One region of the Planococcus sp. PAMC 21323 genome, then DNA from elsewhere that is predicted to be linked to it. Evidence: riboswitches for the same ligand, from Rfam matches in the RefSeq annotation. Region 1 holds a riboswitch; each other region holds the start of a gene.
The links. Region 1 has a riboswitch for thiamine pyrophosphate ahead of tenA (thiaminase II). Riboswitches for the same ligand answer to the same signal wherever they lie in the genome.
Positions count from the first base shown of each region.

Region 2: another riboswitch for thiamine pyrophosphate. It lies ahead of PLANO_RS08170 (YkoF family thiamine/hydroxymethylpyrimidine-binding protein); the one in region 1 lies ahead of tenA (thiaminase II).
Region 3: another riboswitch for thiamine pyrophosphate. It lies ahead of thiT (energy-coupled thiamine transporter ThiT); the one in region 1 lies ahead of tenA (thiaminase II).

Region 1 covers NZ_CP009129.1:2,812,097-2,820,123, reverse strand. Annotated here, with positions in the region: gene rlmN (dual-specificity RNA methyltransferase RlmN) at 510-1,583, shown strand; gene PLANO_RS13900 (hypothetical protein) at 1,736-2,293, shown strand; TPP riboswitch at 2,414-2,517, shown strand; gene tenA (thiaminase II) at 2,607-3,290, shown strand; gene thiM (hydroxyethylthiazole kinase) at 3,292-4,077, shown strand; gene thiD (bifunctional hydroxymethylpyrimidine kinase/phosphomethylpyrimidine kinase) at 4,074-4,919, shown strand; gene thiE (thiamine phosphate synthase) at 4,903-5,556, shown strand; gene thiW (energy coupling factor transporter S component ThiW) at 5,553-6,041, shown strand; gene PLANO_RS13870 (YkuS family protein) at 6,126-6,986, shown strand; gene PLANO_RS13865 (MFS transporter) at 7,034-8,027, opposite strand, start outside.
Region 2 covers NZ_CP009129.1:1,617,499-1,625,525, forward strand. Annotated here, with positions in the region: gene PLANO_RS08150 (potassium channel family protein) at 1-624, shown strand, start outside; gene PLANO_RS08155 (HNH endonuclease domain-containing protein) at 685-1,668, opposite strand; purine riboswitch at 1,800-1,899, shown strand; gene PLANO_RS08160 (MFS transporter) at 1,982-3,166, shown strand; TPP riboswitch at 3,507-3,612, shown strand; gene PLANO_RS08170 (YkoF family thiamine/hydroxymethylpyrimidine-binding protein) at 3,703-4,293, shown strand; gene PLANO_RS08175 (ECF transporter S component) at 4,295-4,876, shown strand; gene PLANO_RS08180 (ABC transporter ATP-binding protein) at 4,869-6,299, shown strand; gene PLANO_RS08185 (energy-coupling factor transporter transmembrane component T family protein) at 6,280-7,035, shown strand; gene PLANO_RS08190 (sporulation protein) at 7,289-7,708, opposite strand; gene PLANO_RS08195 (AI-2E family transporter) at 7,768-8,027, opposite strand, start outside.
Region 3 covers NZ_CP009129.1:789,589-797,615, reverse strand. Annotated here, with positions in the region: gene PLANO_RS03930 (M3 family oligoendopeptidase) at 1-611, opposite strand, end outside; gene PLANO_RS03925 (V-type ATP synthase subunit I domain-containing protein) at 805-1,533, shown strand; gene map (type I methionyl aminopeptidase) at 1,600-2,352, opposite strand; gene thiT (energy-coupled thiamine transporter ThiT) at 2,482-3,057, opposite strand; TPP riboswitch at 3,154-3,251, opposite strand; gene PLANO_RS03910 (M20 family metallopeptidase) at 3,401-4,477, shown strand; gene PLANO_RS16055 (hypothetical protein) at 4,539-4,685, shown strand; gene PLANO_RS03905 (SGNH/GDSL hydrolase family protein) at 4,749-5,660, opposite strand; gene PLANO_RS03900 (aminopeptidase) at 5,673-6,902, opposite strand; gene PLANO_RS03895 (DEAD/DEAH box helicase) at 6,899-8,027, opposite strand, start outside.

The DNA.
Region 1 (8,027 bases):
AAAAGCGGAGACTCTCGTGTAGATTCGACGGGCATAAGACGCTCTGGCGCAGCGGCGTATTTCCAGCCGCACAGCTAGAGTGGCTTATGACCCTAGAATCTGAGAGTCGGAGCTAGACAAGAAAAGCGGAGACTCTCGTGTAGATTCGACGGGCATAAGACGCTCTGGCGCAGCGGCGTGTTTCCAGCCGCACAGCTAGAGTGGCTTATGACCCTAGAATCTGAGAGTCGGAGCTAGACAAGAAAAGCGGGAGCACCCGTGGAGTTCAATAAATTTATAATCCACTAAAACCAGGTCCGCGAAAAGCGCCTGGTTTTTTCATTTCCACCTCCTTGAATAGGAAATTGAGCTTAGAAGATTCGTTTCTTTTTACCCAAGCCAATTCTTAAACCCCTGATATAACTCGGTTTTTTAATCAGATTTTTCTGTCTAAACAAAAATAGTTGTTGTCAAGCGTTATTTTTAGTATTATAATAAGCAATTGTGAAATTTGAAATGAGGGTTCTAAAATGAAAAATTCCATCTATGGATTAACGATAGACCAGTTAAAAGAATGGTTTTTAGAAAATGGCCAGAAAAAATACCGTGCGGAGCAGGTATGGGATTGGTTGTATATTAAACGTGTCACTGAATTTGCGGAAATGAATAACCTTTCGAAAGAATGCATTCAACTGCTTGAAGACAATTTTTTGATTCGTACGTTAAAAGAAACGGTTAAACAAGAATCTGCAGACGGAACGATTAAGTTTCTTTTCCAAATGCAAGATGGCAACTTGATTGAAACGGTATTGATGCGTTTTAAATACGGAAATTCTGTATGTGTAACCACTCAAGTTGGTTGTAACATTGGCTGTAGTTTCTGTGCCAGCGGACTATTGAAAAAGAGCCGCGATTTAAACGCGGGCGAAATTGTTGAGCAAATTATGCAAGTACAAGCGCATTTTGATGCACAACAAAAAGACGAGCGTGTAAGTCATATCGTTGTTATGGGTATCGGTGAACCATTCGATAACTATACGAATTTGATGGGCTTCTTAAACGTTGTCAACTCTCAAAAAGGCTTAGCAATTGGAGCTCGCCACATTACTGTATCAACGAGTGGGATTGTACCAAAAATTTACGATTACGCAGACGAAGGTTTGCAAGTTAACCTTGCAATTTCGATTCACGCGCCAACAAATGAATTACGCACACGTATTATGAAAATAAACAAAGCGTATCCAATCGAGAAGTTAATGGCTTCTATCGATTACTACTTGGAGAAATCCAACCGTCGGATTACGTTTGAATATATTTTATTGCGTGATGTGAATGACCATGTGGAAGAAGCGCATCAATTAGCAAAATTGCTAGAAGATAAGCGTCACTTGTCATACGTTAACTTGATTCCATACAACTCAGTTGATGAGCACGATCAATATCAACAAAGTACACCAGAAGCAATCAGTGCATTTTATGATGCATTAAAGAAAAAAGGTATTAACTGTGGCGTACGTCACGAGCAAGGTGCAGATATTGATGCTGCTTGTGGTCAATTACGAAGCAAACAAATTAAAAAAGATAAAAAAGAAGTAACAGTTTAATAAACTCAAGCGTTCCTGAATTTTCAGGGGCGTTTTTTTGTGTTAAAAATTAGGATCTTATTTTCAGTTAACGAAACTTTCTGAACCTTAAAAACGTATAAACTCTATAAGTAGAAGTTTATTGATCATGCGTTAGGAAAGGAAGTGGGGGATTGAAAAAGATTCTGTGCATAGCGGTTTTACTTGGATCGACTATGTTAGCTAGTTGTAGCGGAATTTCAACATACGAGGACGATGAAGTGGCCGCTATCGTAAACAACCACGAAATTACAATAGGGGATTTACGATTTCTATATCCTGATGATGCGGCATTAAATTATTTAGATTCAGCAATACAAGTAGAGTTGATCAAACAAGAGGTAAAGGAAATGGACCTTGATATTTCTGCTCAGTTGACGGGAGAAAAAAACCATGATGATTTTGAAAAACTTCCTCCTGAAAATACAAAAGATGACGGCAGTAAGCAAGTACGTGCATATGCTATAGCTCAAGCTAAAAAACTAGATATGTCACCTGAGGAGTTCCAAACACAATACGCTAAAAAAATTAACGAACAAAATGCTTACATCAATGCGTATCTTGAGGAGAAATTAGGGAGTGGAGATATTAGTGACCTCGAATGGATGGAGGAATTTGGGGAAGATTATATGAACTTGGTAGAAAAGTTGGTGGAGAAAAATGAAAATGATATTACCGTATTTATGAAGTAACATTTTAGAGCATGCTAGTCATGTGTATACGCAATTCTATCCAAAAATACCAAAAAGAACTTTGTAAAGACTATAGAATTATCAGAATCTATGATATAGTGATGTCGAAAACATAAATAAAAACACCACTAGGGGAGCCGGATATCGGCTGAGACGAGCATAAGCTCGGACCCTTTGAACCTGATCTGGATCATACCAGCGGAGGGAAGTGGCGGACCGTCTGCTATTTTCTTATCGACTGCACACGCCGCTTCCCTTCACTGGGGAGCGGTGTTTTTATTTTGTGTACAAGCACAAAAAAGGAGATGGAGAAATGACTTTTTGTAAAGAAGTAAGAAAAGAATGTGACCACTTATGGCAGGCAAGTTTTGATCATCCGTTTGTTAAGGGAATTGAAGACGGGACATTACCGGTCGACATATTCCGTTTTTATGTCATGCAAGACGCTTATTATTTATCGCATTTTGCGAAAATCCAGGCGCTGGGTGCATCTAAAGCAAAAGATTTAGAAACCACACAACGTTTTGCGATTCACGCCTCACATACCAGCACAGCTGAGCTGTCTTTACATCAATCCTTTATGAAAATTTTAGACGTGACCGAAAAAGATTGGTCCCAATTCGAACCTTCTCCTACTGCTTACGCATACGTATCACACATGTACCGGGCATCTGCAGGGGAACTAGCAGATGTATTAGCAGCCATATTGCCTTGTTACTGGTTGTATTACGAAATTGGTGAGCGATTGAAACATGCAAAACCTGATCATCCGATTTATGACCGTTGGATTGAGACTTACGGGTCCGAAGAATTTGGAGAACTCGTTAACGAACAAATTGACCGGATGAATCGGTTAGCGGAAGAATTACCAGAAGCACGACGCAAAGAACTAAAAGACCATTTCCAAAAGAGCAGTTATTACGAATTAAACTTTTGGGACCAAGCGTGGAGAAAAGAAACCTGGGCGATTGACGCTGTAGATAAAGTAGGTGTGTAGCGTGTTCCATCAAATAAAAGCAAAAGCACCGATTGTTCATTGCATCACCAATCATGTAGTGTCGAATTTTCAAGCAAATGGCCTATTAGCAATAGGTGCTTCTCCGATTATGGGAGAAGCACCTGAAGAAGTGGCGGAACTAGCTGCTTTATCACAAGCTTTGTCTTTAAATATCGGAACTCTCCATACGGAATCGCTTAAAAGTATGTTGATTGCTGGCAAAAAAGCCAACCAATTAGGCATTCCAGTAGTGTTAGATCCTGTTGGAGCAGGGGCCAGTGACTTTCGAATAAAAGCTGTCCGTGAAATTTTAGAGTCTGTACACGTAAATGTGCTTCGGTGCAATGCAGGAGAGCTCGCAGCGATAGCTGGTGAACAATGGCAGTCAAAAGGTGTTGATGCCGGAGAAGGCTCTCTAGACGTTAAAAATCTGGCTATGACCACTGCAAAAAAACTTAAATTAGTCATAGCGGTCACAGGGCCTGTAGATATCGTGACGGATGGGGAAGTTGTCCGTGAAATTCCTTTTGGAAATCCGGTGATGACATCTGTTACAGGAACAGGGTGTTTATTAAGTAGTGCCGTTGCGGCTGGACTTGCTGTGTCTACTAAAAAAACGGTGGAAATCGCCTGTGATGTTTTACGCGATTACGCAATTGCGGGTGAACAAGCAAGTCAAAAAGCACATTTACCTGGAGAATTTCAACTAGCTTTTCTAAATCAATTAGCGAGCCTGACAGATGAAGAAGTACAAAAACGAATTTCTTTACAGGAGGAAACGGTATGAAGAAAACACCACAAACCTTAACTATAGCGGGTTCAGATTCTGGAGGAGGAGCGGGCATCCAAGCGGATTTGAAAACTTTTCAAGAGCTGGGCGTTTACGGGACTTCAGCAATTACCGCAGTCACTGCTCAAAATACACTGGGTGTTAGCGCGATTTATCCCATGTCAAAGCAAGCTGTTCAAACTCAATTAGAGGCAATAGGCAGTGATTTTGACGTAACTGCAGTGAAAACAGGTATGTTGTTTAACCCAGAAATTATTCAAGAAACAGCGAGAATGATTCAACAGTTTGGCTGGGGAAATTTAGTTGTAGATCCTGTCATGATTGCGAAAGGTGGTGCGAACTTATTGCAGCCTGCTGCGGTAGAAGCATTAAAAACCCATCTATTACCGCTAGCTTTATTAGTCACACCTAATATTCCGGAAGCAGAAGCTTTAACGAGCATTTCTATTACGGATGTCTTTAGCCGACGACGTGCAGCAGAACATATTTTGTCGTTAGGAGCACAATCGGTTGTCATTAAAGGTGGCCATAGTACAGATCCAGACTATGCAGAAGATTATTTTTTGCATATCAATAGGGAAACAGCGGTATACCGATCTGCTCGTATAGAGACTAACCAAACGCACGGCACTGGATGCACATTTGCAGCGGCTGTAACGGCACAGCTCGCAAAAGGACAAGAGCTAACAGCGGCCATTTTGACGGCGAAGGAGTTTATCCAAGCAGCGCTCAGCGATCCATTGAATATTGGTAACGGTCATGGTCCTACAAATCACGGGGCTTATCAACTGAGAAGACACGAAAAAACGGAGGTAAATAAAATTGAGGTTTTCCAATAAACCAGCAATTTACTTTGTAATGGGTTCTCAAAATTCAGGAGCAAGAGACCCTTTGGTCGTATTAGAGAGAGCGCTCGAAGGAGGCATTACCCACTTTCAACTGCGTGAAAAGGGAGAGGGATCTTTAACGGGATCAGCCTTAAACGACTTTGCGTTGCATTGTCAAAAACTATGTCAAAGCTATAAAGTCCCTTTCATCGTTAATGATGATATCGAATTAGCATGTAGCATCGGTGCTGACGGTGTTCATGTTGGTCAAGATGATGAAACAGCTCTTCAAGTGCGCCGACTGATTGGGGAAAATAAACTATTAGGTGTTTCTGTTCATTCTGTAGATGAAGCAAGAGCGGCTATCCAAGCTGGTGCAGATTATGTTGGCATGGGCCCGGTTTTTGGGACGACTTCAAAAGCGGATGCCAAAAAGCCTGCGGGTGTTAAAGAAATCATGGCAGTCAAACGTGAATTTCCTCAATTGCCAATTGTGGGTATCGGTGGAATTACACCAGAAAACGCTGACCAAGTATGGAAGGCTGGCGTATCAGGTGTTGCGGTTATTTCAGCAATAGCGAGTGCTAAAGATATTGCTGAACGAGTAGGAGCTTTCCAACATTCTAGTAAAGAAGGTATTGGCAGATGAATACGAGAAAACTAATCTTAATGGCTATGTTCGTTGCAATAGGAGTTGCCGGTTCTGCTTTTGTGTATTTTCCCGCGGGCATTGCACGCGCTTATCCCATTCAACATGCAGTTAATGTCATTGCAGCAGTCTTTTTTGGTCCAGGTCCAGCAGTAATCATCGCATTTGTTACCGGAGTTGTGCGTGTATTGACTGGTACAGGTTCGCTATTAGCTTTTCCAGGAGGCATGATTGGGGCCCTTTTGGCTGGTATTATGTACGCTAAGTTCGGAAAAATTTGGTTCGCTGCAATAGGAGAAGTAATAGGAACAGGTTTAATAGCATCTCTCATTGCAGTACCTTATGCTCGTCTGTTATTAGGAACCGAATTTGGAGCCTTCTTTTTTATCCCACCTTTTTTCATCTCTAGTCTTACCGGTGCTGTTTTAGGAGCACTAGTGGTCGCACGACTGAAGAAAGTAAATACGATTCAAGTCTGGCAATGAAATTGAAGATTCCGTAAATGTTTATTATTCCCCAAATAGGGAACAATAATTGATATAGACATTGATAAAGGGAGATGGAAGAGTATGGTAAAAATTGCAGTTGAGCATCCATTTACATCAGTACGCGAAGCATTAGAGAAAAAAGGGTATCAGGCAGATATGCTTGAAGAAAAATCAGATTCGACTGATTATGACGTGATCGTTGTCAGAGATCAGGCAGATTTAGCTGACTACCACATGAGCGTATCGCTTGTTGAAGCTAAAGGTCGTACATTATATGAAATCGTAGAAGAAGTAGAAGAGCGTCTAGTGCGCGGTGGTAAAATCCAAAATACACAATCTACTGAAACTGACCGCAAAGAAAGTGGCGGAGGTGGAGGTTTCTTAGCTGGTGCTGCAACTGGTGCAATTATTGGAGCAGCGGCGGGGCTTTTATTAGCACCGAAGAGTGGTAAAGAACTTCAAGGAATTGTTAAAGAAAAAGCAGTTGCCTTAAAAGAAGAAAACGCTGAAGGTTCAGGCGGAGCTGTTGACCAAGTAAAGGATAAAGTAAATCAGTTAAAAGAAAAAGCAACTGACTATACAGAAACAGCTAAAGTAAAAGCGAATGACTATACTGAAACCGTTAAAGAAAAAGCGGATGAACTAAAAGCAAAACGTGAAGAAAAGCAAGAAGAAAAAGAAGTGAAAAAACAAGAAAAAGCAATTGAAAAAGAAGTAAAAGAGCAAGAAAAGGCAATGAAAAAAGAAGAAAAACAAGAAGAAAAAGCTGAAAAAGAGCATGAAAAAGCTGAAAAAGCAGTAGAAAAAGAAATTAAAAAAGCAAATAAAGAAGCCGATAAAGAAAAAGGCGGAACTGAAGTTGTTGATTTGAAAGATGCAACTATCACAAAAGATAGTGCAGGCAATGTAACAGTAAAAGCTGAAGATCACAATAAAAAATAATCAGTAAAAGGTGCCTTCCAATCTAATTGGAAGGCACCTTTTTGAATTTAAACATTTGATACTTCATCTACAGATTCATGAGGTTTTGGTTCAGGTACACGAGACAAGACGATAAGGCCGATAACAAATAATATCACAAGACTGAATACACCCATATTGGATTTGCCGGTTAGTTGAGAAGTGACGGCTACAAGCAAAGGTCCAAGAATTGCCGCGAACTTGCCGAAAATGTTGTAAAATCCGAAAAATTCATTAGAGTTTTCTTTAGGAACAAGTTTACCGAAATAAGAGCGGCTGAGTGCTTGAATACCGCCTTGGCTCGTTGCTACGAGCATAGCTAAAATCCAGAAATCTGTAATGGTTTCGAGGAAAAAGGCGTAGATACAAATCACAATATAAACGCATATCCCCACATAAAGCATTTTTTTGCCCGTAAATCGATTAGCCAAACGACCGTAAAGAATCGCGAATGGAGCCGCGACTACTTGCGTTACAAATAATATAATCAGTAAGCTTGATGAATCTAAACCTAAATCGGTTCCATAAGCGGTTGATAAGGCAATAATGGTTCCGACTCCGTCGATATAAAAGAAATAAGCAATTAAGAACAAGACCAATGCACGGTATTGACGGATTTCTCGGATTGTTTTGCCTAAACGTTTAAAGCTTTGTTGAACAAGATGTGATTCCCGCTTAATATAATGGACTTGCTTAACATGGCGGAACATTGGAATTGAGAAAACAATCCACCAAATCGCAGTGATTAAAAAGGCAATGCGACTAGCAACAGTAACAGAAATGGGAAGTACCCCATTTTGAGCGAGTAATATAAGGGCAATTGAAAGGATAAACGGAATTGTAGAGCCGATATAACCCAATCCGTAACCAAAAGAAGATACGCTATTCATGCGCTTTTCCGTCGTTACGTCTACAATAAATGCGTCATAAAATAAATTGGCACCGGTCGCACCGAGAGCGGCAAACACATAACAAATTAACATCAATAACCAATTTTCACTTGGTATAAATGCTAGTAGAGCT
Region 2 (8,027 bases), 1.2 Mb from region 1:
GATCGGTTGATATGGATTATTTTTGTTATTGATTATACCGTTCGGTTATTGAAAGCGAAAAACAAATGGACATATATCAAAAAGCACCCATTTGAATTGATTGCCATAATTCCTTTTGATGCACTCTTTAGAGCTGCACGTATTGCTAGACTAATGCGCATCGTTCGCCTAGTTGGCATTGGTTCACGCTATATGATCCCAGTATACAAATTACTCAAAACAAATGGATTGGAAAAGGTTTTGATTGTTTCATTAATCCTCTTATTTCTGATTCCAATACCGATTGTTATTCTAGAACCATCAATCGAAAGCTTTCCTGATGCACTATGGTGGGCTGTTGTTACGACCACTACGGTAGGATACGGAGACTTGTCTCCAGAAACTCCAATTGGTCGCATACTCGCAGTGGTTCTCATGATGCTGGGCATTGGTATTATTGGTACATTGACATCTTCCATCACTAGCTTTTTTAATAAAGAAGTCATAAAAGATCATGAAAAGCAACTGCTTGATATTCTTAAAACCATTGAAGAAGTTGATACATTGACCAAAGATGATATCGAAATGATTAACCTTTATATTAAGCGAAAAAAATCAACTCAAGATATTAATAGTGATTTATAAGAATAAGGTTCAACCCATGATATTTAACTTGGGTTGAACCTTATTCTGCTAATTCTAATTTTATGGTACCCAACCTTTTTCAAAACCATTTAACTCTGCATAATGATAAAGTTTTTCGAATTGATGGAAACTGTAGTTGTCCATATATTGCTTAACATAAACATTGCCACTTTGTTTGAACAAGAGATTTCGCTCATGCAATTTACCCAAGTACCGCTCCGCAGGAAGTTTACTGCCCTTACGAGAATTAATTTTCGAAGAAGTTAATACAAAATTCCACAATTCATCACTATGAACAAAACTCCAAGGGACAAAATGATCTACCGCTATCGACCGTGGAGCTCTCAATAATGGTTGTTCTGTATAAAAACACTGGTCACCAGAATGCTCGGCTATCAATTGCTGAAATTGTTTTAACGACTCGCGTTTCGTAATGTTTTCAATTTCATGCAGTAACATGCCTTGAGTTAGATCCGGATTTTTCTTTTCTAAAAACTTTGCCAATTCATAATTGATTAGTTTAAAAAGAGTTGTTTGGTATTTCAGTAAAAACTCATAGCTTGCTGGAGTCAAACCTATTAAACGACTTTTTTTAGAAAAACCGTATAATACTCCATTCGTATCCTCGTACAGCGCACCTACAACATATTTACGTAAAATACTAATTTCTATACGACGAATCAATTCTTCTTGTTGCTTTTTTTGTAACCCGTCAAAAGAAACCCCTTCTGGAATAGAAAACTCAAGTTCGAATTCCATTAACACCTTCTCAATACTCGTTTGATGCCCTTGAGAATAGCCATTTCGAACAACTAAATTCCAGTACAACCTGGCAAAAGACTCTGCTATTTGGCTAAAGTTTAACTCTAGATTATCATTCGTTTTATAAAGGTTTTCGAGAATAGCTCTCAACAATGCGTACTTATAAGAAGTTGTTTTAACCGACTGAGTAGACAATACTTTCATGCATACAGCCCATACCTCATCGTCTGAAACAGAACTATAAGTAGCTGCTCCCTCTTTTAACTTCCAACCTTCTGGCATCGCTATCCTCCTTATCCGATTAATACCACTTTTTAAATCCAAGTTTTTAACATTACTAATATTTTACAACAGTATTGATACTAATGCTCTACCGCACTTGCAGAAAAACTTTGTTTATAGTAAGATTTCCTAAGAAATAAACTATATGCATCTGTATAACCCTAAGAATATGGCTTAGGGGTCTCTACCAGGAACCTCAAAATCCTGATTACAGAAAACGATTTGTTCGTTTTTTGTAATCAGGATTTTTTTGTGTTTTTAACAAACCTTAAATCTATTACAAATGCAAAGAAGAGAGGAAGCGTTAAAAGCAATGAATTTAAAAGTGTATATTTTAGCTTTATCCACAGTTGCTGTGGGACTTGTCGAACTAATTATCGGAGGAATTTTGCCGACAATCGCTGCAGAGTTTGATGTATCTCTAAGCTCAGCTGGTCAGTTAATTACCGTTTTTGCGATGATTATTGCCATTGCAGGTCCTATCTTGCTTGTTGCGACTAGCAAATTTGAACGTAAAAAAGTGTACTTGATTGCGATGTTCATTTTTTTCCTCGGAAACATCATGACTTATTTTAGTCCTGATTTTACCTGGATGATGATTTCACGTGTTTTAACCGCTGCAAGCACTGCACTTATCGTTGTATTATCGCTTACTATTGTGGCAAAAATTGTTGAGCCTCCTTACCGTGCCAAAGCAATTGGCTTCATCTTCATGGGTATCAGTTCTTCACTCGTTCTTGGCGTGCCAATTGGTATTGTCATTTCAGACTTGTTCGGATGGCGTGTTATTTTCCTTGGCATCGCATTACTTTCGATCGGTTCGATGGTATTGATTGCGCTCTATATACAACCAATTCCAGGAGGTACAGCAGTACCATTAAAGCAACAACTCAGAGCCGTTGCTAGTGCAAAAATCGGAACTGCCCACCTCGCAACAATGTTTATGCTTGCGGGACATTACACAGTCTATGCTTATTTCACACCATTTCTTGAAACCATTCTTAACTTAAACTCCTTCTGGGTTAGTGTTTGTTATTTATTGTTTGGTATTGCAGCAGTTAGCGGTGGCGCGATCGGTGGCGCGTTATCAGATTGGATAGGTTCGAAAAAAAGTATTATCATCGTTATTTCAGCCTTCGCCGTTTCATTATTTTTACTACCACTCAGCACGTTTTCATTAGTCGTATTCTTACCAGTTATGGTTATATGGGCAGCACTTAGCTGGAGTTTAGCTCCGCCTCAGCAAAGCTATTTAATCGAAATAGACCCAGCAACTTCAGATGTTCAGCAAAGTTTTAATAACTCAGCTCTCCAAGTTGGAATTGCTCTAGGTTCTGCAATCGGTGGTATCGCATTATCACAAACTGGTTCAGTTTCAAGCATGCCTTATGTCGGCGCCATTATTGTTCTTATTGCACTTGGCTGCGCTCTATTTTCATTAACGCGGCCTGCTATTGTTCGAAGCACTTTGCAAGCTAGTAGTAAAACTAATGGTTAAATTACACAAAAACTAATAAAAATGAGAAGTGAAACCCAAACTTTCACTTCCCATTTTTTATATTTACTTCACTTTCATCATATAATATTATTTGGACTGAACCGACGTTTCTCCTAGTAACTCTCTTAGCGCTGGCGCGTCCATGGGCTAGGCGAACCACTAAGACAGATGCATTTCCAGGCTTAGTGCGAGAGCCATGCCCAAAGCGGCCGAAGCGTTTCCAGACCCCATTCAATCTTCTACACTCTGGATATTTTTCTGACTCACTCTTTACATCCCTCTCCACTTCCTCTACACTAAACTCATCGGGAACAACCCGAACACAAAAACCGCATACCGTTTTCTGCACTAGGGGTGCCCACTTTGGCTGAGATGCAAGCGCAAGCTTCGATCCCTCAAAACTCGATCAGGATAATACCTGCGTGAGGAAGTGCGGCGCATTTCTGAAATAATTCCTTTTTTGATTATTTGTAGATTATGGCTGCATCTTCACGGATGCGGTCTTTTTTGTGCACATTTTTAAGGAGGAGTTTTACATGGAACCATTGCAATGCGGCACTAGCCCAATCGTCGGATTTCGTTTTTCGTTACATCCGATGACAGGAGATTTTATTAGCGTAATAAAAGGAGCTTTAAACGAAACAGACACTTCAAACGTATGGATGCATACAGATGATGTCTCAACTGTTATTCGTGGCAAACAAATTCACGTTTTTAACGTTGCTAAAGCTCTAGCCTTACATGCAGCAAAAACTGGCGAACACGTCGCCTTATCTGGTACCTTTTCAATCGGCTGTCCGGGTGATTCGTCAGGTGATGTCTTTTTAGAAAAAGACGATATGTTATTGAACACCGACGACACAAAACAATACGTTTCTTCGCAATTTGCGCTGTACCCAATGAACAACCCTGATTATATGGCCGTGATTTACCGCGAAGTGGACCGTGCTAAACAGTTAGGCGTTTTTAACGACTCGATGCATTATGCGAGTGGCATTCATGGTGATATTCACGACGTCTTTGCTTTTTATGAAGATGCATTTACAAATGCACGATCAGAGGATCACCGCCATTTAGTCATGACCGTATCGATGAGCATTAATAGCCCATCTCATGGAGGTGCTTAATATGCTTAAAACGTGGAAATTAAAAGAAGTTGTTTTAATGTCGTTATTTGCCGTTGTTTTTGGCATTGTTTATTTATTATTTGTTCACGCTGCCAATATTTGGGCAGCGATTATTGGACCACTTGCATATGAATGGATGTTTGGCATTTGGTTTATCGTTTCAATTATTTGCATGTACATCATCCGCAAACCCGGCGCAGCTTTTCTATCAGAAACCATGGCAGCTGCCATCGAAGTGTTAATTGGCAACGCTGTAGGACCTCGCTTAATTTTAACCGGTGTCGTTCAAGGACTTGGCGCAGAAGCAGCATTTGCATTAACTGGCTACAAACATTTTAATATTTTGGTATTGATGCTTGCAGGTATCGGTTCAGCGGTTTTTAGTTTTATATATGGTTACTTTGTTTCAGGCTATGCTGCACTTGATCCATCATTTGTTGCATTAATGTTTACTATACGCGTGCTAAGTGGTGCCATCATCGCAGGAATCGGTGGTAAGTATATCGGAGATGCTCTACTTGCGACAGGTTCTTTGCGAGGATATGCCATTGCACGTTCGAATAAAGGTGATGTGAATGCGTAAAGAGATTTTCTCTTTAAACAATTTGTCGTTTCGATTTCCAGAAGATCAAATGGCAACATTAAAAGACATCTCTTTCACCGTATTTAAAGGTGAAAAACTCGTCATTTCTGGTGCAAGTGGTTGCGGTAAAAGCACCCTCATATATTTATTAAATCGTTTGTATCCCAATAATTGTGACGGCATAGTAGATGGAGACATCCTTCTCTTCGGTAAATCAGCAACAAATTATGCACCTGGCGAGATCAATCACCGCGTTGCAACGGTTTTTCAGGATCCCGATTCTCAGTTTTGCATGCCAACCGTTGAAGATGAACTTGCTTTTACTTTAGAAAACTTGCAAGTTCCTTTTGGCGATATGGATGCGCGAATCGAATCAGTGCTGGAATTGACTGGACTTACTCATTTACGGCACACAATTATCCAATCTTTATCAGGAGGAATTAAACAGCGGGTTGCAACAGCTTGTGCGCTTATTATGGACCCCGAAGTGTTGTTACTCGATGAACCTTTGTCGCATTTAGATCCATATACAGCTAAACAATTTGTAGATTGGCTTACAGAATTGCAGATTAAAACTCAGTTAACTATCGTTACAGTTGAACATCGGTTAGATAGTTGGGGTCACTTTTTCGACCGAGAAATCCAATTAAATGAAAACGGATCTATCAAAGAAGATCATCTATTCACAATAAAACAACCGATTTTATTTCCAGATCGTTTAACTGCAATTCAACCACAAACAGCTTTAACTGTTGAGCAATTATCTGTCACAATCAAGAATAAGCAATTGCTGGCACCACTATCGTTTTCTGTGCAGCGTGGTGAGATCGTTGTAGTGGCGGGTCCCAATGGTAGTGGCAAATCGACATTAGTTAAATCACTATGCGACATTTACAAACCGACAACTGGAACAATTCAATCGGAAGGTACCGGCTATGTGCCGCAATCACCAGAATATTTATTTTTAACGCAATCAGTCCAAGAAGAAGTCTCTTATTCTTCTAGTTCAAGTATGTCGGAAATTTCTTCACTAATGATTCGTTTACGCCTTGAACAAATTCGCGAAGACCATCCCTTCGCAATTAGCCATGGACAAAAAAGACGCGTTGCGATTGCTGCTATGCTTGCTGATAAACGACCTGTTCTATTAATGGATGAACCGACTTCAGGTCAAGACAGAGCTGCACTATTAGAACTTTTTGAGTTAATTGATCAGCGCTCTAAAGAAGGAACTACTTTTTTAATCGTGACACACGATATGGAATTTGCAGCGAGTGTCGCCGATTCGGTATTACTTATAAAAAACGGGAAACTGACTGGGAAATTTGACGCTAGAGATGTGTGGCATAATGAAAAATTGCTGGCATCTCACCACTTATTAGCACCGAAAGGAGTTGCTCGTTTTGCGGAATCTTTTGCATAACATGAATCCTTCGGTGAAGTTTATCGCAGTCACAATATCAATGCTCTCAATCGCCTTCTTTTTCAATCCGTGGACACCTCTACTATTTTGGATCAGTATTCTATTATTGCAATTAACGATGAGTCATATTAAATGGAAGTTGTGGGCATTATTCATGCTACCTTTCTCTATTGGTGCTTTCGGGTATCTATGGACGACAGTAGTTTTTGGCGCAGATACAGGAGGCACGATTATTTGGTCTTTTGCAGGAATCGATGTAACCGACGAACAATGGGCACACGCTTTGTCACTATCTTTTCGCGTCATGGCATTTTCTAGTCTTTCTCTCATGTTCGCTTTTACGACAGATCCTGTGAAATTTATTTTAAGCTTAATGCAACAATTAAAGCTTTCTCCAAAACTTGCGTATGGCGTCATGGTCGGCTATCAGTTTTTGCCCGTCATGAAAGATGAATTTACCCAAATTCTACAAGCGCAACGACTACGTGGTGCCGAAGTAGAAAAGCGGAGCTGGCAACGAATAGTGTCGATGCGCCGTGTGCTCATCCCAATGCTAGCAGGCGCAGTTCGAAAAGCTGAACGCTCTGCATTTGCGATGGAAGCCCGGGGGTTTACAGGAGAGCCTAGAAAAGGCTATTACCACCCCATTCTTCTAAGTCGCACGGATGTTTTCATGTCTAGTGTTTTTCTAACAATAGTACTCGCTAGTTGTCTTGGAGGCATATGGTTGAGTTAATGAATAGGTTATAAAAGGGAATCTGAAATTTATGGATTTCCTTTTTCTCATGTTATTTTTGCTCTTACTTACATGGTTTTGAATTTTGAATTATATCCTTAAGTAGTTATTTACATAGTAAATAAAAACATAGTTATCTCTCAAATTATTAAACCACGTTAACTTATAAATAGATCTTCACTCAAAGTTTACATAATATAATTATCAAATATTTCATTCGGTAGTATTCCGAAAAAAAAAAAGAGCTGATATCTCAGCTCTCTAGTGTTCCATATGTGATTTCATCTTCGTCTCTTGCATTAACTCCATTTTTCACATGGACAATCGTGCGCAAAATTAGTTTGGCACTTGGATTCTCCAGTTCCCACCGCTCGTCAGGAACAATTTCAAACTGCTGCATAACTGTATCTTTAGATTTTACGGATCCCGCAAATTCCATCGACTGTTTTGCTATAATTGTTTCGTAATAATCAAAATCGCTATCATCTCGTGTATCTTCTACAAGTCTTATTACATTTAATTCGATAAAATCAATTGTTTGCTCCCCATCGCCACCATCAAGATAAATGGTACCATTTAATGTTTCGCCTTCTTCAAGATGCGGTCTTTCTACAACTGTATTTACTTTTAATGAACCAATGCCTATAGATGATAAAAAATCTTTAAACTTCATAAACTAGAAACCCCCATAATAAGATCGTTAATAAAATAACTAACTTTTTTAACCTAATTTTATAATTCTGTATAGTCGTATTGATTTGATAAATTCGTTTCGTGCCTATTATACCGACGCTTAAATAATTTATATAGATGTGATACAAGTACACGCAGTAAAGCATACATTGGTATCCCTAAAATTACCCCAACAACTCCAAATAGAGAGCCTGCTGTTAATAAAACAAATATTATTGTCACTGGATGAATAAACATGGTCTTGCCCATAACTTGTGGGGAGATCAAGTTTCCTTCAACCAATTGCACAACTGTCCAAA
Region 3 (8,027 bases), 1.2 Mb from region 1:
GAGCTTAAATTATTCGCTTGTCCAACCGATAATGATTTTGTCTTTCCATCCACAGTTACTGTGACATTAATTTCGCCAACCAGCATATCGTATAATTGGCCCCATCCATGATACCCATCAGTACTTAACGATGTAATCAAACTTTCCTCTTTTTCAGAAAGTAGCTGTTTAGCCTCTTCTCGCCACTCATTCAATACAAATGTAAATTTTCGCAGCAATTCTTCATTTACTAACTGTGTCCATACTTCGTCTTCAGTCTTTGTTAAATCTTGCTGGATTTTTTGAAAAGAATTCTGAAAACGAGCTGATAAAGAAGCCGCTTCACTTTCTAGAATTCCAGCTTTTTTATCTTGTGTATTCTGCGCCATTAAACACCCGATAAATGCACCCGATTGACTTAGATGCCTCATCACTTCGCTTAATTTTTCTAGCAAATCAAAAACTTTTTGAGCATCTTCCTTTGCAGTAGGTACGCTAAAGCTTTGCACTAATTTTTCAAACTCAGTAAGCATCGTTTTTGCTTGGTTCATATGTAACCGCAATTCTTTAGATTCACTGCCCCCTGGAAATAGTGTATCTAAATCCCATGTTTCTGGATATTTCACTGTCATTGTAATGCCCCCTGGTAAACCAAATTTTCTAAAAACACTTATAAGTATATCATTTCTCATTCAGAAACTGGAATATTGTTCCCTTTAAATTTGCTACACTTCACCTTATCGACATTTTTAGGAATTTATTTGGAAAAGGTTAATTGTTGATTGAAACAGCGACAGGTATACTTGAGTAAGGGAGGGATTTTGTATGATCCGTGTTTTACTTATGACAATTGCATTTATTGCTGTAGTTGTTATGAATACTTTAGCAAACACCTTGCCATTAAATGGCCAAACTACAGGCGAACTGTCTAATCGACTTTCGGTCCTGTTTACGCCTGCCGGTTATGTATTTTCAATTTGGGGCATCATCTATCTTTTGTTAGCTGTTTGGATCATTGCATTCTGGGTGCGCTTACGTAAGGGACAATCTCCTTCATATACCACTGCCCTGATGTTCACATTAAGTTGTGTCTTTAATATCAGTTGGCTACTATTGTGGCATTACGAGTTTTTTGCCTCATCAATCATTGCAATGCTAGGCTATTTAATTGCCTTGATCTTCCTATATTTACAATATGGAAATTCAGAAAAATCGTTAACTGAGCGCCTACCAATTTCGATTAATTTAGGATGGATCAGCGTAGCAACTATTGCCAATATCAGTTTCGTTTTAACTTATTATAATTGGAGTGGCTGGGGTTTGAGTGATCAATTATGGACAGTCATTATGTTAACTGTCGCCACCGCACTTGCTTTGCATATTCGCTTTCATCATATGGACATTCCTTTTGCTTTAGTCTTTATTTGGGCATTTATCGGAATTGCTATCAAACATGGAACTGATGAAATGTTAGTAACAACTGCTTCTCTTTTTTTAAGTGGTGTAATTTTAACAGGTATTTTGCTCATAAAAAAACGAACATTAATGAATTAAAAACCTGCGGACAAGCTCGTATAATCGAGTTGTTCGCAGGTTTTTTAATTGGTGTAATAAAATGGGTTAGTTGTCCAATTTTGTTAGCAAAATCGGCTCACCTTTTGTGACAAGAACGGTATGCTCGATTTGTGCAACTAACGATTGATCTGGTGTAATAAATGTCCAGCCATCACCTGACTCAATAATATGTTCTGATTTTTGAGAGATAAAAGGCTCTACTGCTAGTACCATGCCTTCTTTTAATATCGTTGTTTCCCAGGCATCGTAATAATTTAGAATATGCTGAGGGGCCTCGTGAAGCGATTTACCAATGCCATGTCCCGTCAAGTTCTTGATCACGAACAAGCCTTGCTCTTTTGCTTCGCGTTCAACTGCTTTACCAATTTGGTTAAGTTTTGCTCCTGCTTTAACTTTCGTCATTGCACGATCAAAAGCAGATGCTGCTGCGGCACAAATTTTTTCTTTCTCGTCATGACCTTCACCGACTACAAACGAAATTCCTGTATCGGAAAAGTATCCTTCGTATGAACCAGAAACATCAATATTCACGATATCTCCGTCTCGGATTACACGATTCCCTGGAATGCCGTGAGCCACTTCTTCATTGACGCTGATGCATGTATATCCCGGAAAATCATATTCTGATTTCGGTCCAGATACGCCACCAAGTTCTGCAAATAATTTACCGCCCAATTCATCAATTTCTTTTGTAGTGACTCCAGCCTTTGTTGCAGCTTTCATCTTTTCTCGAATTTCAGCGACCATTTGGCCAGCTTTTTTTAACATTTCAATATCTTTTTCAGTAGTTGCAATCATTAAATACCCTTCTTTCAAGCTTTTCTATTCAAGAATTATACCACAAAATTAAAACAGAGGCTTCCGTCCTGTTTGGATTTCTTCTTGCGATAAATAGAAAAAAGACTGCCCGAAGACAGCCTTTCCTTATTAAGCTTCTGCATTCACCAATTTCGGAGCAGCTGCAAAAAGCGCTGAACACACAAAGGCTGCAAGTAAAAATACAGGAATCATATACGTGGCATTGTAAACAGCAGAGTAAATCACCACATTGCCTTCAGCAAACATGCCGAAGAACAGTATTCCTGTGACTACATGTACGATATAACGCAATACCGATGCTATGAGAACACCCGACACAATAGCGATAAGCATCTTTCTTGTTTGTTTCGATTCCGCATGGTGCAAATATTTTGCACGCATAACGCCAGCTAGTCCTACTACGCCGTATGCTAATAGATAATCTAATATCACTTGCATAACAACAAAACCAAACGATAAAGGAGTTACTGAGATAAAGCCAGAAACAATTTGTAGTAAGCCGACCAATAGGCCAGTTAAAACACCTGCTCCAACTCCTCTTCTAAAAGCGATTAAGACAATTGGAATCATTACTAAACTAACTGAACCACCTTGTGGCATCTTGAACGATATAAAATCTAAAACAAATCCAAGAGCTGCAAAAATTGCGATTTCCATCATTAATAATACTTTTTTGTTTCTCATGACTTCCTCCTTATGTGTTGTGCACATCACCAGAAGGGCCGTGAATAAAACCATATTAAAAACGACGCCAGGACAGAGCCTGGCGCCGTTGTAAGGGCCGGTTTCTATCCACATCCCTGCGCAAGTGTTAACTTACAGGTTCAAAGGGTAAGAACGGATGTTCACTCTCAGCTAAAGCTCCCCTTGTGGTGTATACAAATAGTTGACTTTCATTTGTATTGTACACAAGCAGCTACTTTTTAGCAAGGCTGTTTTAACATGCATTCGTAGGGTAAAGTAAGGATTAGAAACAAAAGTCGAAAGGTGGTGAAGGCAGCCGGGTTTTAGGTCTGCCGATTAAATAATGATTGAACTATTAAAAAATCTGATTAAAATTCAAAGCGATACGAAAGAAGGCGCAAACGAGGCTCTGCAATTTTGTGCAGACTGGCTAAAAGATAAAGGTGCAGATGTTACCATACATGACAACAATGGGTATCTAATGTTGACCGCAGCTAAAGGTCAAGGCACTGAAACAATTGTATGGAATGGACATGTGGATGTTGTGCCGGGTAACGAAGATCAATTTTTACCGGTAGAAGAACAGGATCGTTTATATGGACGAGGCTCTGCTGATATGAAAGCTGGTGTCGCCGCAATGATGCAAGCTTTTGTCGAACTCGATGGTTCAAAATTAACGTGTAACGTACAATTACATATCGTGACAGACGAAGAAATTGGTGGACGAAACACTTCAAAATGGTTAGTTGAACAAGGCTACCATGGTGATTTTGTTATTTGTGGAGAACCAACTGGATTAAAAATTGGTTTGCAATCTAAAGGTATTCTGCGAATGGACATGACTTTTAAAGGGCAACCTGCTCATGGTAGCCGGCCTTGGGAAGGTATTAATGCCATTGAATCCGCTATGAAATTTCATCAAGGGATTGCGGACTTACCTTTCCGAAAAGAGTCAACTGAATACTATGATCAACCTTCTGTAAACTTACCTATTATAAACGCAGGTGATCGTTACAATGTAGTCCCTGCAATTTGTGAAATGTCATATGACATTCGCTTTATGCCAGGACAAGATAAAGATGAAATTGTCCGCCAATTAGCCGGTGTGGCCGACACAGTTGGAGTAGATATGGAATACAAAGCTTCGGGTTCTACGCCTGCATTAACAACACCAAAAGAAAATCCATATATTCAAAGCTTACAAAAAGCAATTTTCTCAACAACCGATCAAGAAGCAATTTTATTTGGTCAGCATGGGGCTGCTGATACACGTTATTATGCTGCGATAAATGGTGGAAAAGGAGCGATTGAATTTGGTCCAACAGGAGATGACTGGCATGGCAATGCTGAGTATGTATTGATTTCAAGTGTTCATGCTTATAAAAATATTTTGCTATCTCACGCACAAAATACTAAATAGGTTTGCTTCTACTACATTTGGGGAACTAAAGAATATCAAGCTTATGAATGGAGAGATTTAAATGGCTCTAGGAAGATTATTAAAATCCGCTATTAAATACGGACCTATCGCATATCCGATAATTCGTAAAGTATTAAACAAAAGAAAACAAGGCAAAACAACGCAAACTACGTCAACACAATCTACTACTCGTAGTAAAAAACGCTAATATTAAAGCGGTCCGGTATGTTTACCGGACCGCTTTTTCATGTTTAAAGTTAAATTGAGGTTGTTAACTATAAGGCAACATTTCTCTCAATGCCAAATAATTATTTTCACTTCGATCTGATGGCCTTTGTGCTGTTTTTTCAGCATCACGACTCTCTTGACTCTCTGGACTTTCTTGGTCTTCTGCTTCCATAATTTCTTCAAAAGACAATGGATTTGGCGGTGGTAACTCAAAATCCTCTACGCTCCATGCCTCTTGGTATTCGTTGAAGAATGCATTTGCCATCGTCTGATAACCAATTAGATTCGGATGAACATCAGCAGGGTTCGGGATTTTGCTTTCAGCATCATCACCGAAAGATTCATCTACCGAAACAAAAACAGCTCCTGCTTTTTCAGCTGTTTGCTTTAAGATTTCATTTAGTCGATCCAGTTGCTTGCCCGTTCCATTTTTCTGCGTCTCACGGACATGTGGATAAGCAAAATAATATCCCATTACATAAACAGCGGCATTTGGCGATTGCTCTGAAAGCTCTGTTAAGATAGATTCCATATTCTTTCGTGCCTCATTAAGAGCAAAATCTACTTGACGTTGCTGGAAAGACAAAGACCCTTGCGTCGGATCATTTTGTACTAAGCGCAATAAGTCATTTGCGCCTGCTGATATGGTAATAAGATTTGCAGTTGCTAACATTTTCGCTGACTCATCTGTTTTGATGCTGGCTAGCACATCAGTTGTTGTGAAACCTGGAAATGCAAGATTCTTGGAATAGAATGCAACCGACTGATTACGCATAAGTTCTTGCGAGATTAAATCTGTGTAACCACTGTCTATTTCTCGCGTGGGCGTTTGTCCGGCTGCTAAAGAATCGCCGATTGCCACGTAATTTATAGGAGCATTTATCATAGCTTTTGCCTGAACTGTTCCGCTAAGAAGAAGCAATCCAGTTAAAGCTGAAATCCAATACTTCTTCATTGCTATCACCTCTTAGAATGCCCAGTTTCCGTTTCGGAAAATAGGCTCTTTTGAACCGTCTGCCTTAACGCCATCTATATCCATGCTGCTACTGCCGATCATAAAGTCTTCATGAACAATTGACGTATTTAATCCAATTGCCGCTAATTGATTGCGCTCTAAATCATGAGCACCTTCATAACAGGTTGGGTAAGAGTCGCCAATTGCTAAATGATTCGAGGCATTTTCATCAAATAACGTATTGTAAAATAATATATTTGAATCGGAAATCGGTGAATGATGCGGCACTAATGCCACTTCGCCTAAATACGCCGCTCCTTCATCTGCACTAATCATTTCGTTAAGAAGTTCTTGTCCCGTTTCTGCATGTGCATTAACTATTTTCCCTTTTTCAAAAGTCAGCGTAAAGTTATCAATAACATTGCCTTGATAGACTAAAGGCTTGGTGTTACGAACAGTCCCATCTACACCATGTTTTAAAGGCACAGTATAAACTTCTTCTGTTGGCATATTTGCGATAAATGGATTGCCTTGAGGTGTTTTTGACGCACCTGTCATCCAAATATGCTTGTCTGGAAGTTCAATCGTTAAATCCGTTCCAGGAGCACTATATTGTAATTTCACAAAACGCTTATCATTTAATTGAGCAGCACGTTTTTCCAAGAACGCAATATGATTTTTCCATGCTTCCACGGCATTGCCTTCACCAATTCTTACAGTTTTAAAAATCGCCTGCCATAAAGCTTCCATTTGTTGATCTGCAGGTAATCCTGGGAATACTTTTTGTGCCCATTTTGGTGATGGAATTGCTACAATCGACCAAGCTATTTTATCTGTCCCCACCGCTTGACGATAACGTTCTAATGCTTTTCCAGCAGTTTTTTGCCAGTCAGCTAAACGCTTCGCAGGAATCCCGGTTAGTAAATCTGGATCTTCTGCGTCAATCCATAGGAATGAACCACCTGTGTTAATAACTTCATCTCGTTGAACAACAGACCATTGTGGAAAATCTTTAAAAGCATCTTCTGGTGCTAATTCAAAATGTGTGCGCGTCAGAACTGGATCTTCGTAGTTTACTTGAACACGCTTTGCACCCGCTTCGTATGCTTTTTTGACAACAAGTCGTGTGAATTCGAGTGTATCTGTCGTTGTATTTATGACAACAAACTGTCCTTTTTGAACATTTAATCCTACATAAACTGTTAGCTCAGCATATTGATCAAGCTTTTCTTGAAAATTCATCGTTTATTCCCCTTTGCAGCAATCGTTTTGCTCGAGCCTTCGATTAATTTTCCACCATGAATTATTTTTTGAACAGGTTTAGATGGCAATTCTTTCGTGAATTTTTTGTAATGACGTTCATCAGCATAGGCTAATAAAGTCAACACTTCACCGTCTGCTCCTGCTCTTCCTGTTCTGCCTGAACGATGCAAATATTGCTCAATTGTTTGCGGAACATCTACATGGACAACATGTGTAACTGAGTCAATATCTAATCCACGAGCTGCTACTTCGGTTGCGATTAATACCGCTACTTCTCCTTTACGGAAAGCATCTAATGCTTTTTTACGTTCGTCTTTTTTCATTTCGGAATGCAAAGTGACAATTTTTGCGTCACGGAATTTTAATTTGTTTTCTTTCATCAGCAATTGGTCTATGTTGTTTACAAACGCCAAAGCTTTCATGCCAGGAATATGTGAAATGCTACGCAATGCTTCTGTCTTGTCACGCTCGTCTACTTTAATAAACGAGTGCGTCACTTTACCAAACATCGGCAAATCTTCAGCCGTTACTTTAAGACGTGTCGGATGTTGCATTAATCGCTCTGCAACGAGTTCGATTTCTTCTGTAATTGTTGCTGAAACTAAAACCAATTGACGGTCGTTTTGTGTTTTTTCGATCAAGTCTTTCATAATGTTACGGTGCTCACGCGCCATTAACTGGTCGCCTTCATCCAATACCATCATGCGAATTTCGTGCATTTTTAGTTTTTTAGATTTTACCAGTTCGTTTAGGCGGCCTGGTGTACCAACGACAATTGTTGGCTTTTTCTTTAGCTTTTCTAATTGACGTTGCATGTTTGCTCCGCCAATCAATTGTGTAACAGTAACAGCCGTTCCTTCTGTCCATTCACGTAAGACATTAACAATTTGCATCGATAATTCTTGTGATGGTGCTACGATCATGGCTTGAATCGCGGGTTTTTCTGGATTAACACGTTCAAGAATTGGCAATACATATGCCAAGGTTTTACCCGAACCTGTTGGAGATTCTGCTACAATATCGTTGCCTGCTAACATTTCCGGAATCATCTGATCTTGAATCGGCATTGCCGCTTCAAATCCAGCATTTCCCCATTTCTCTTGC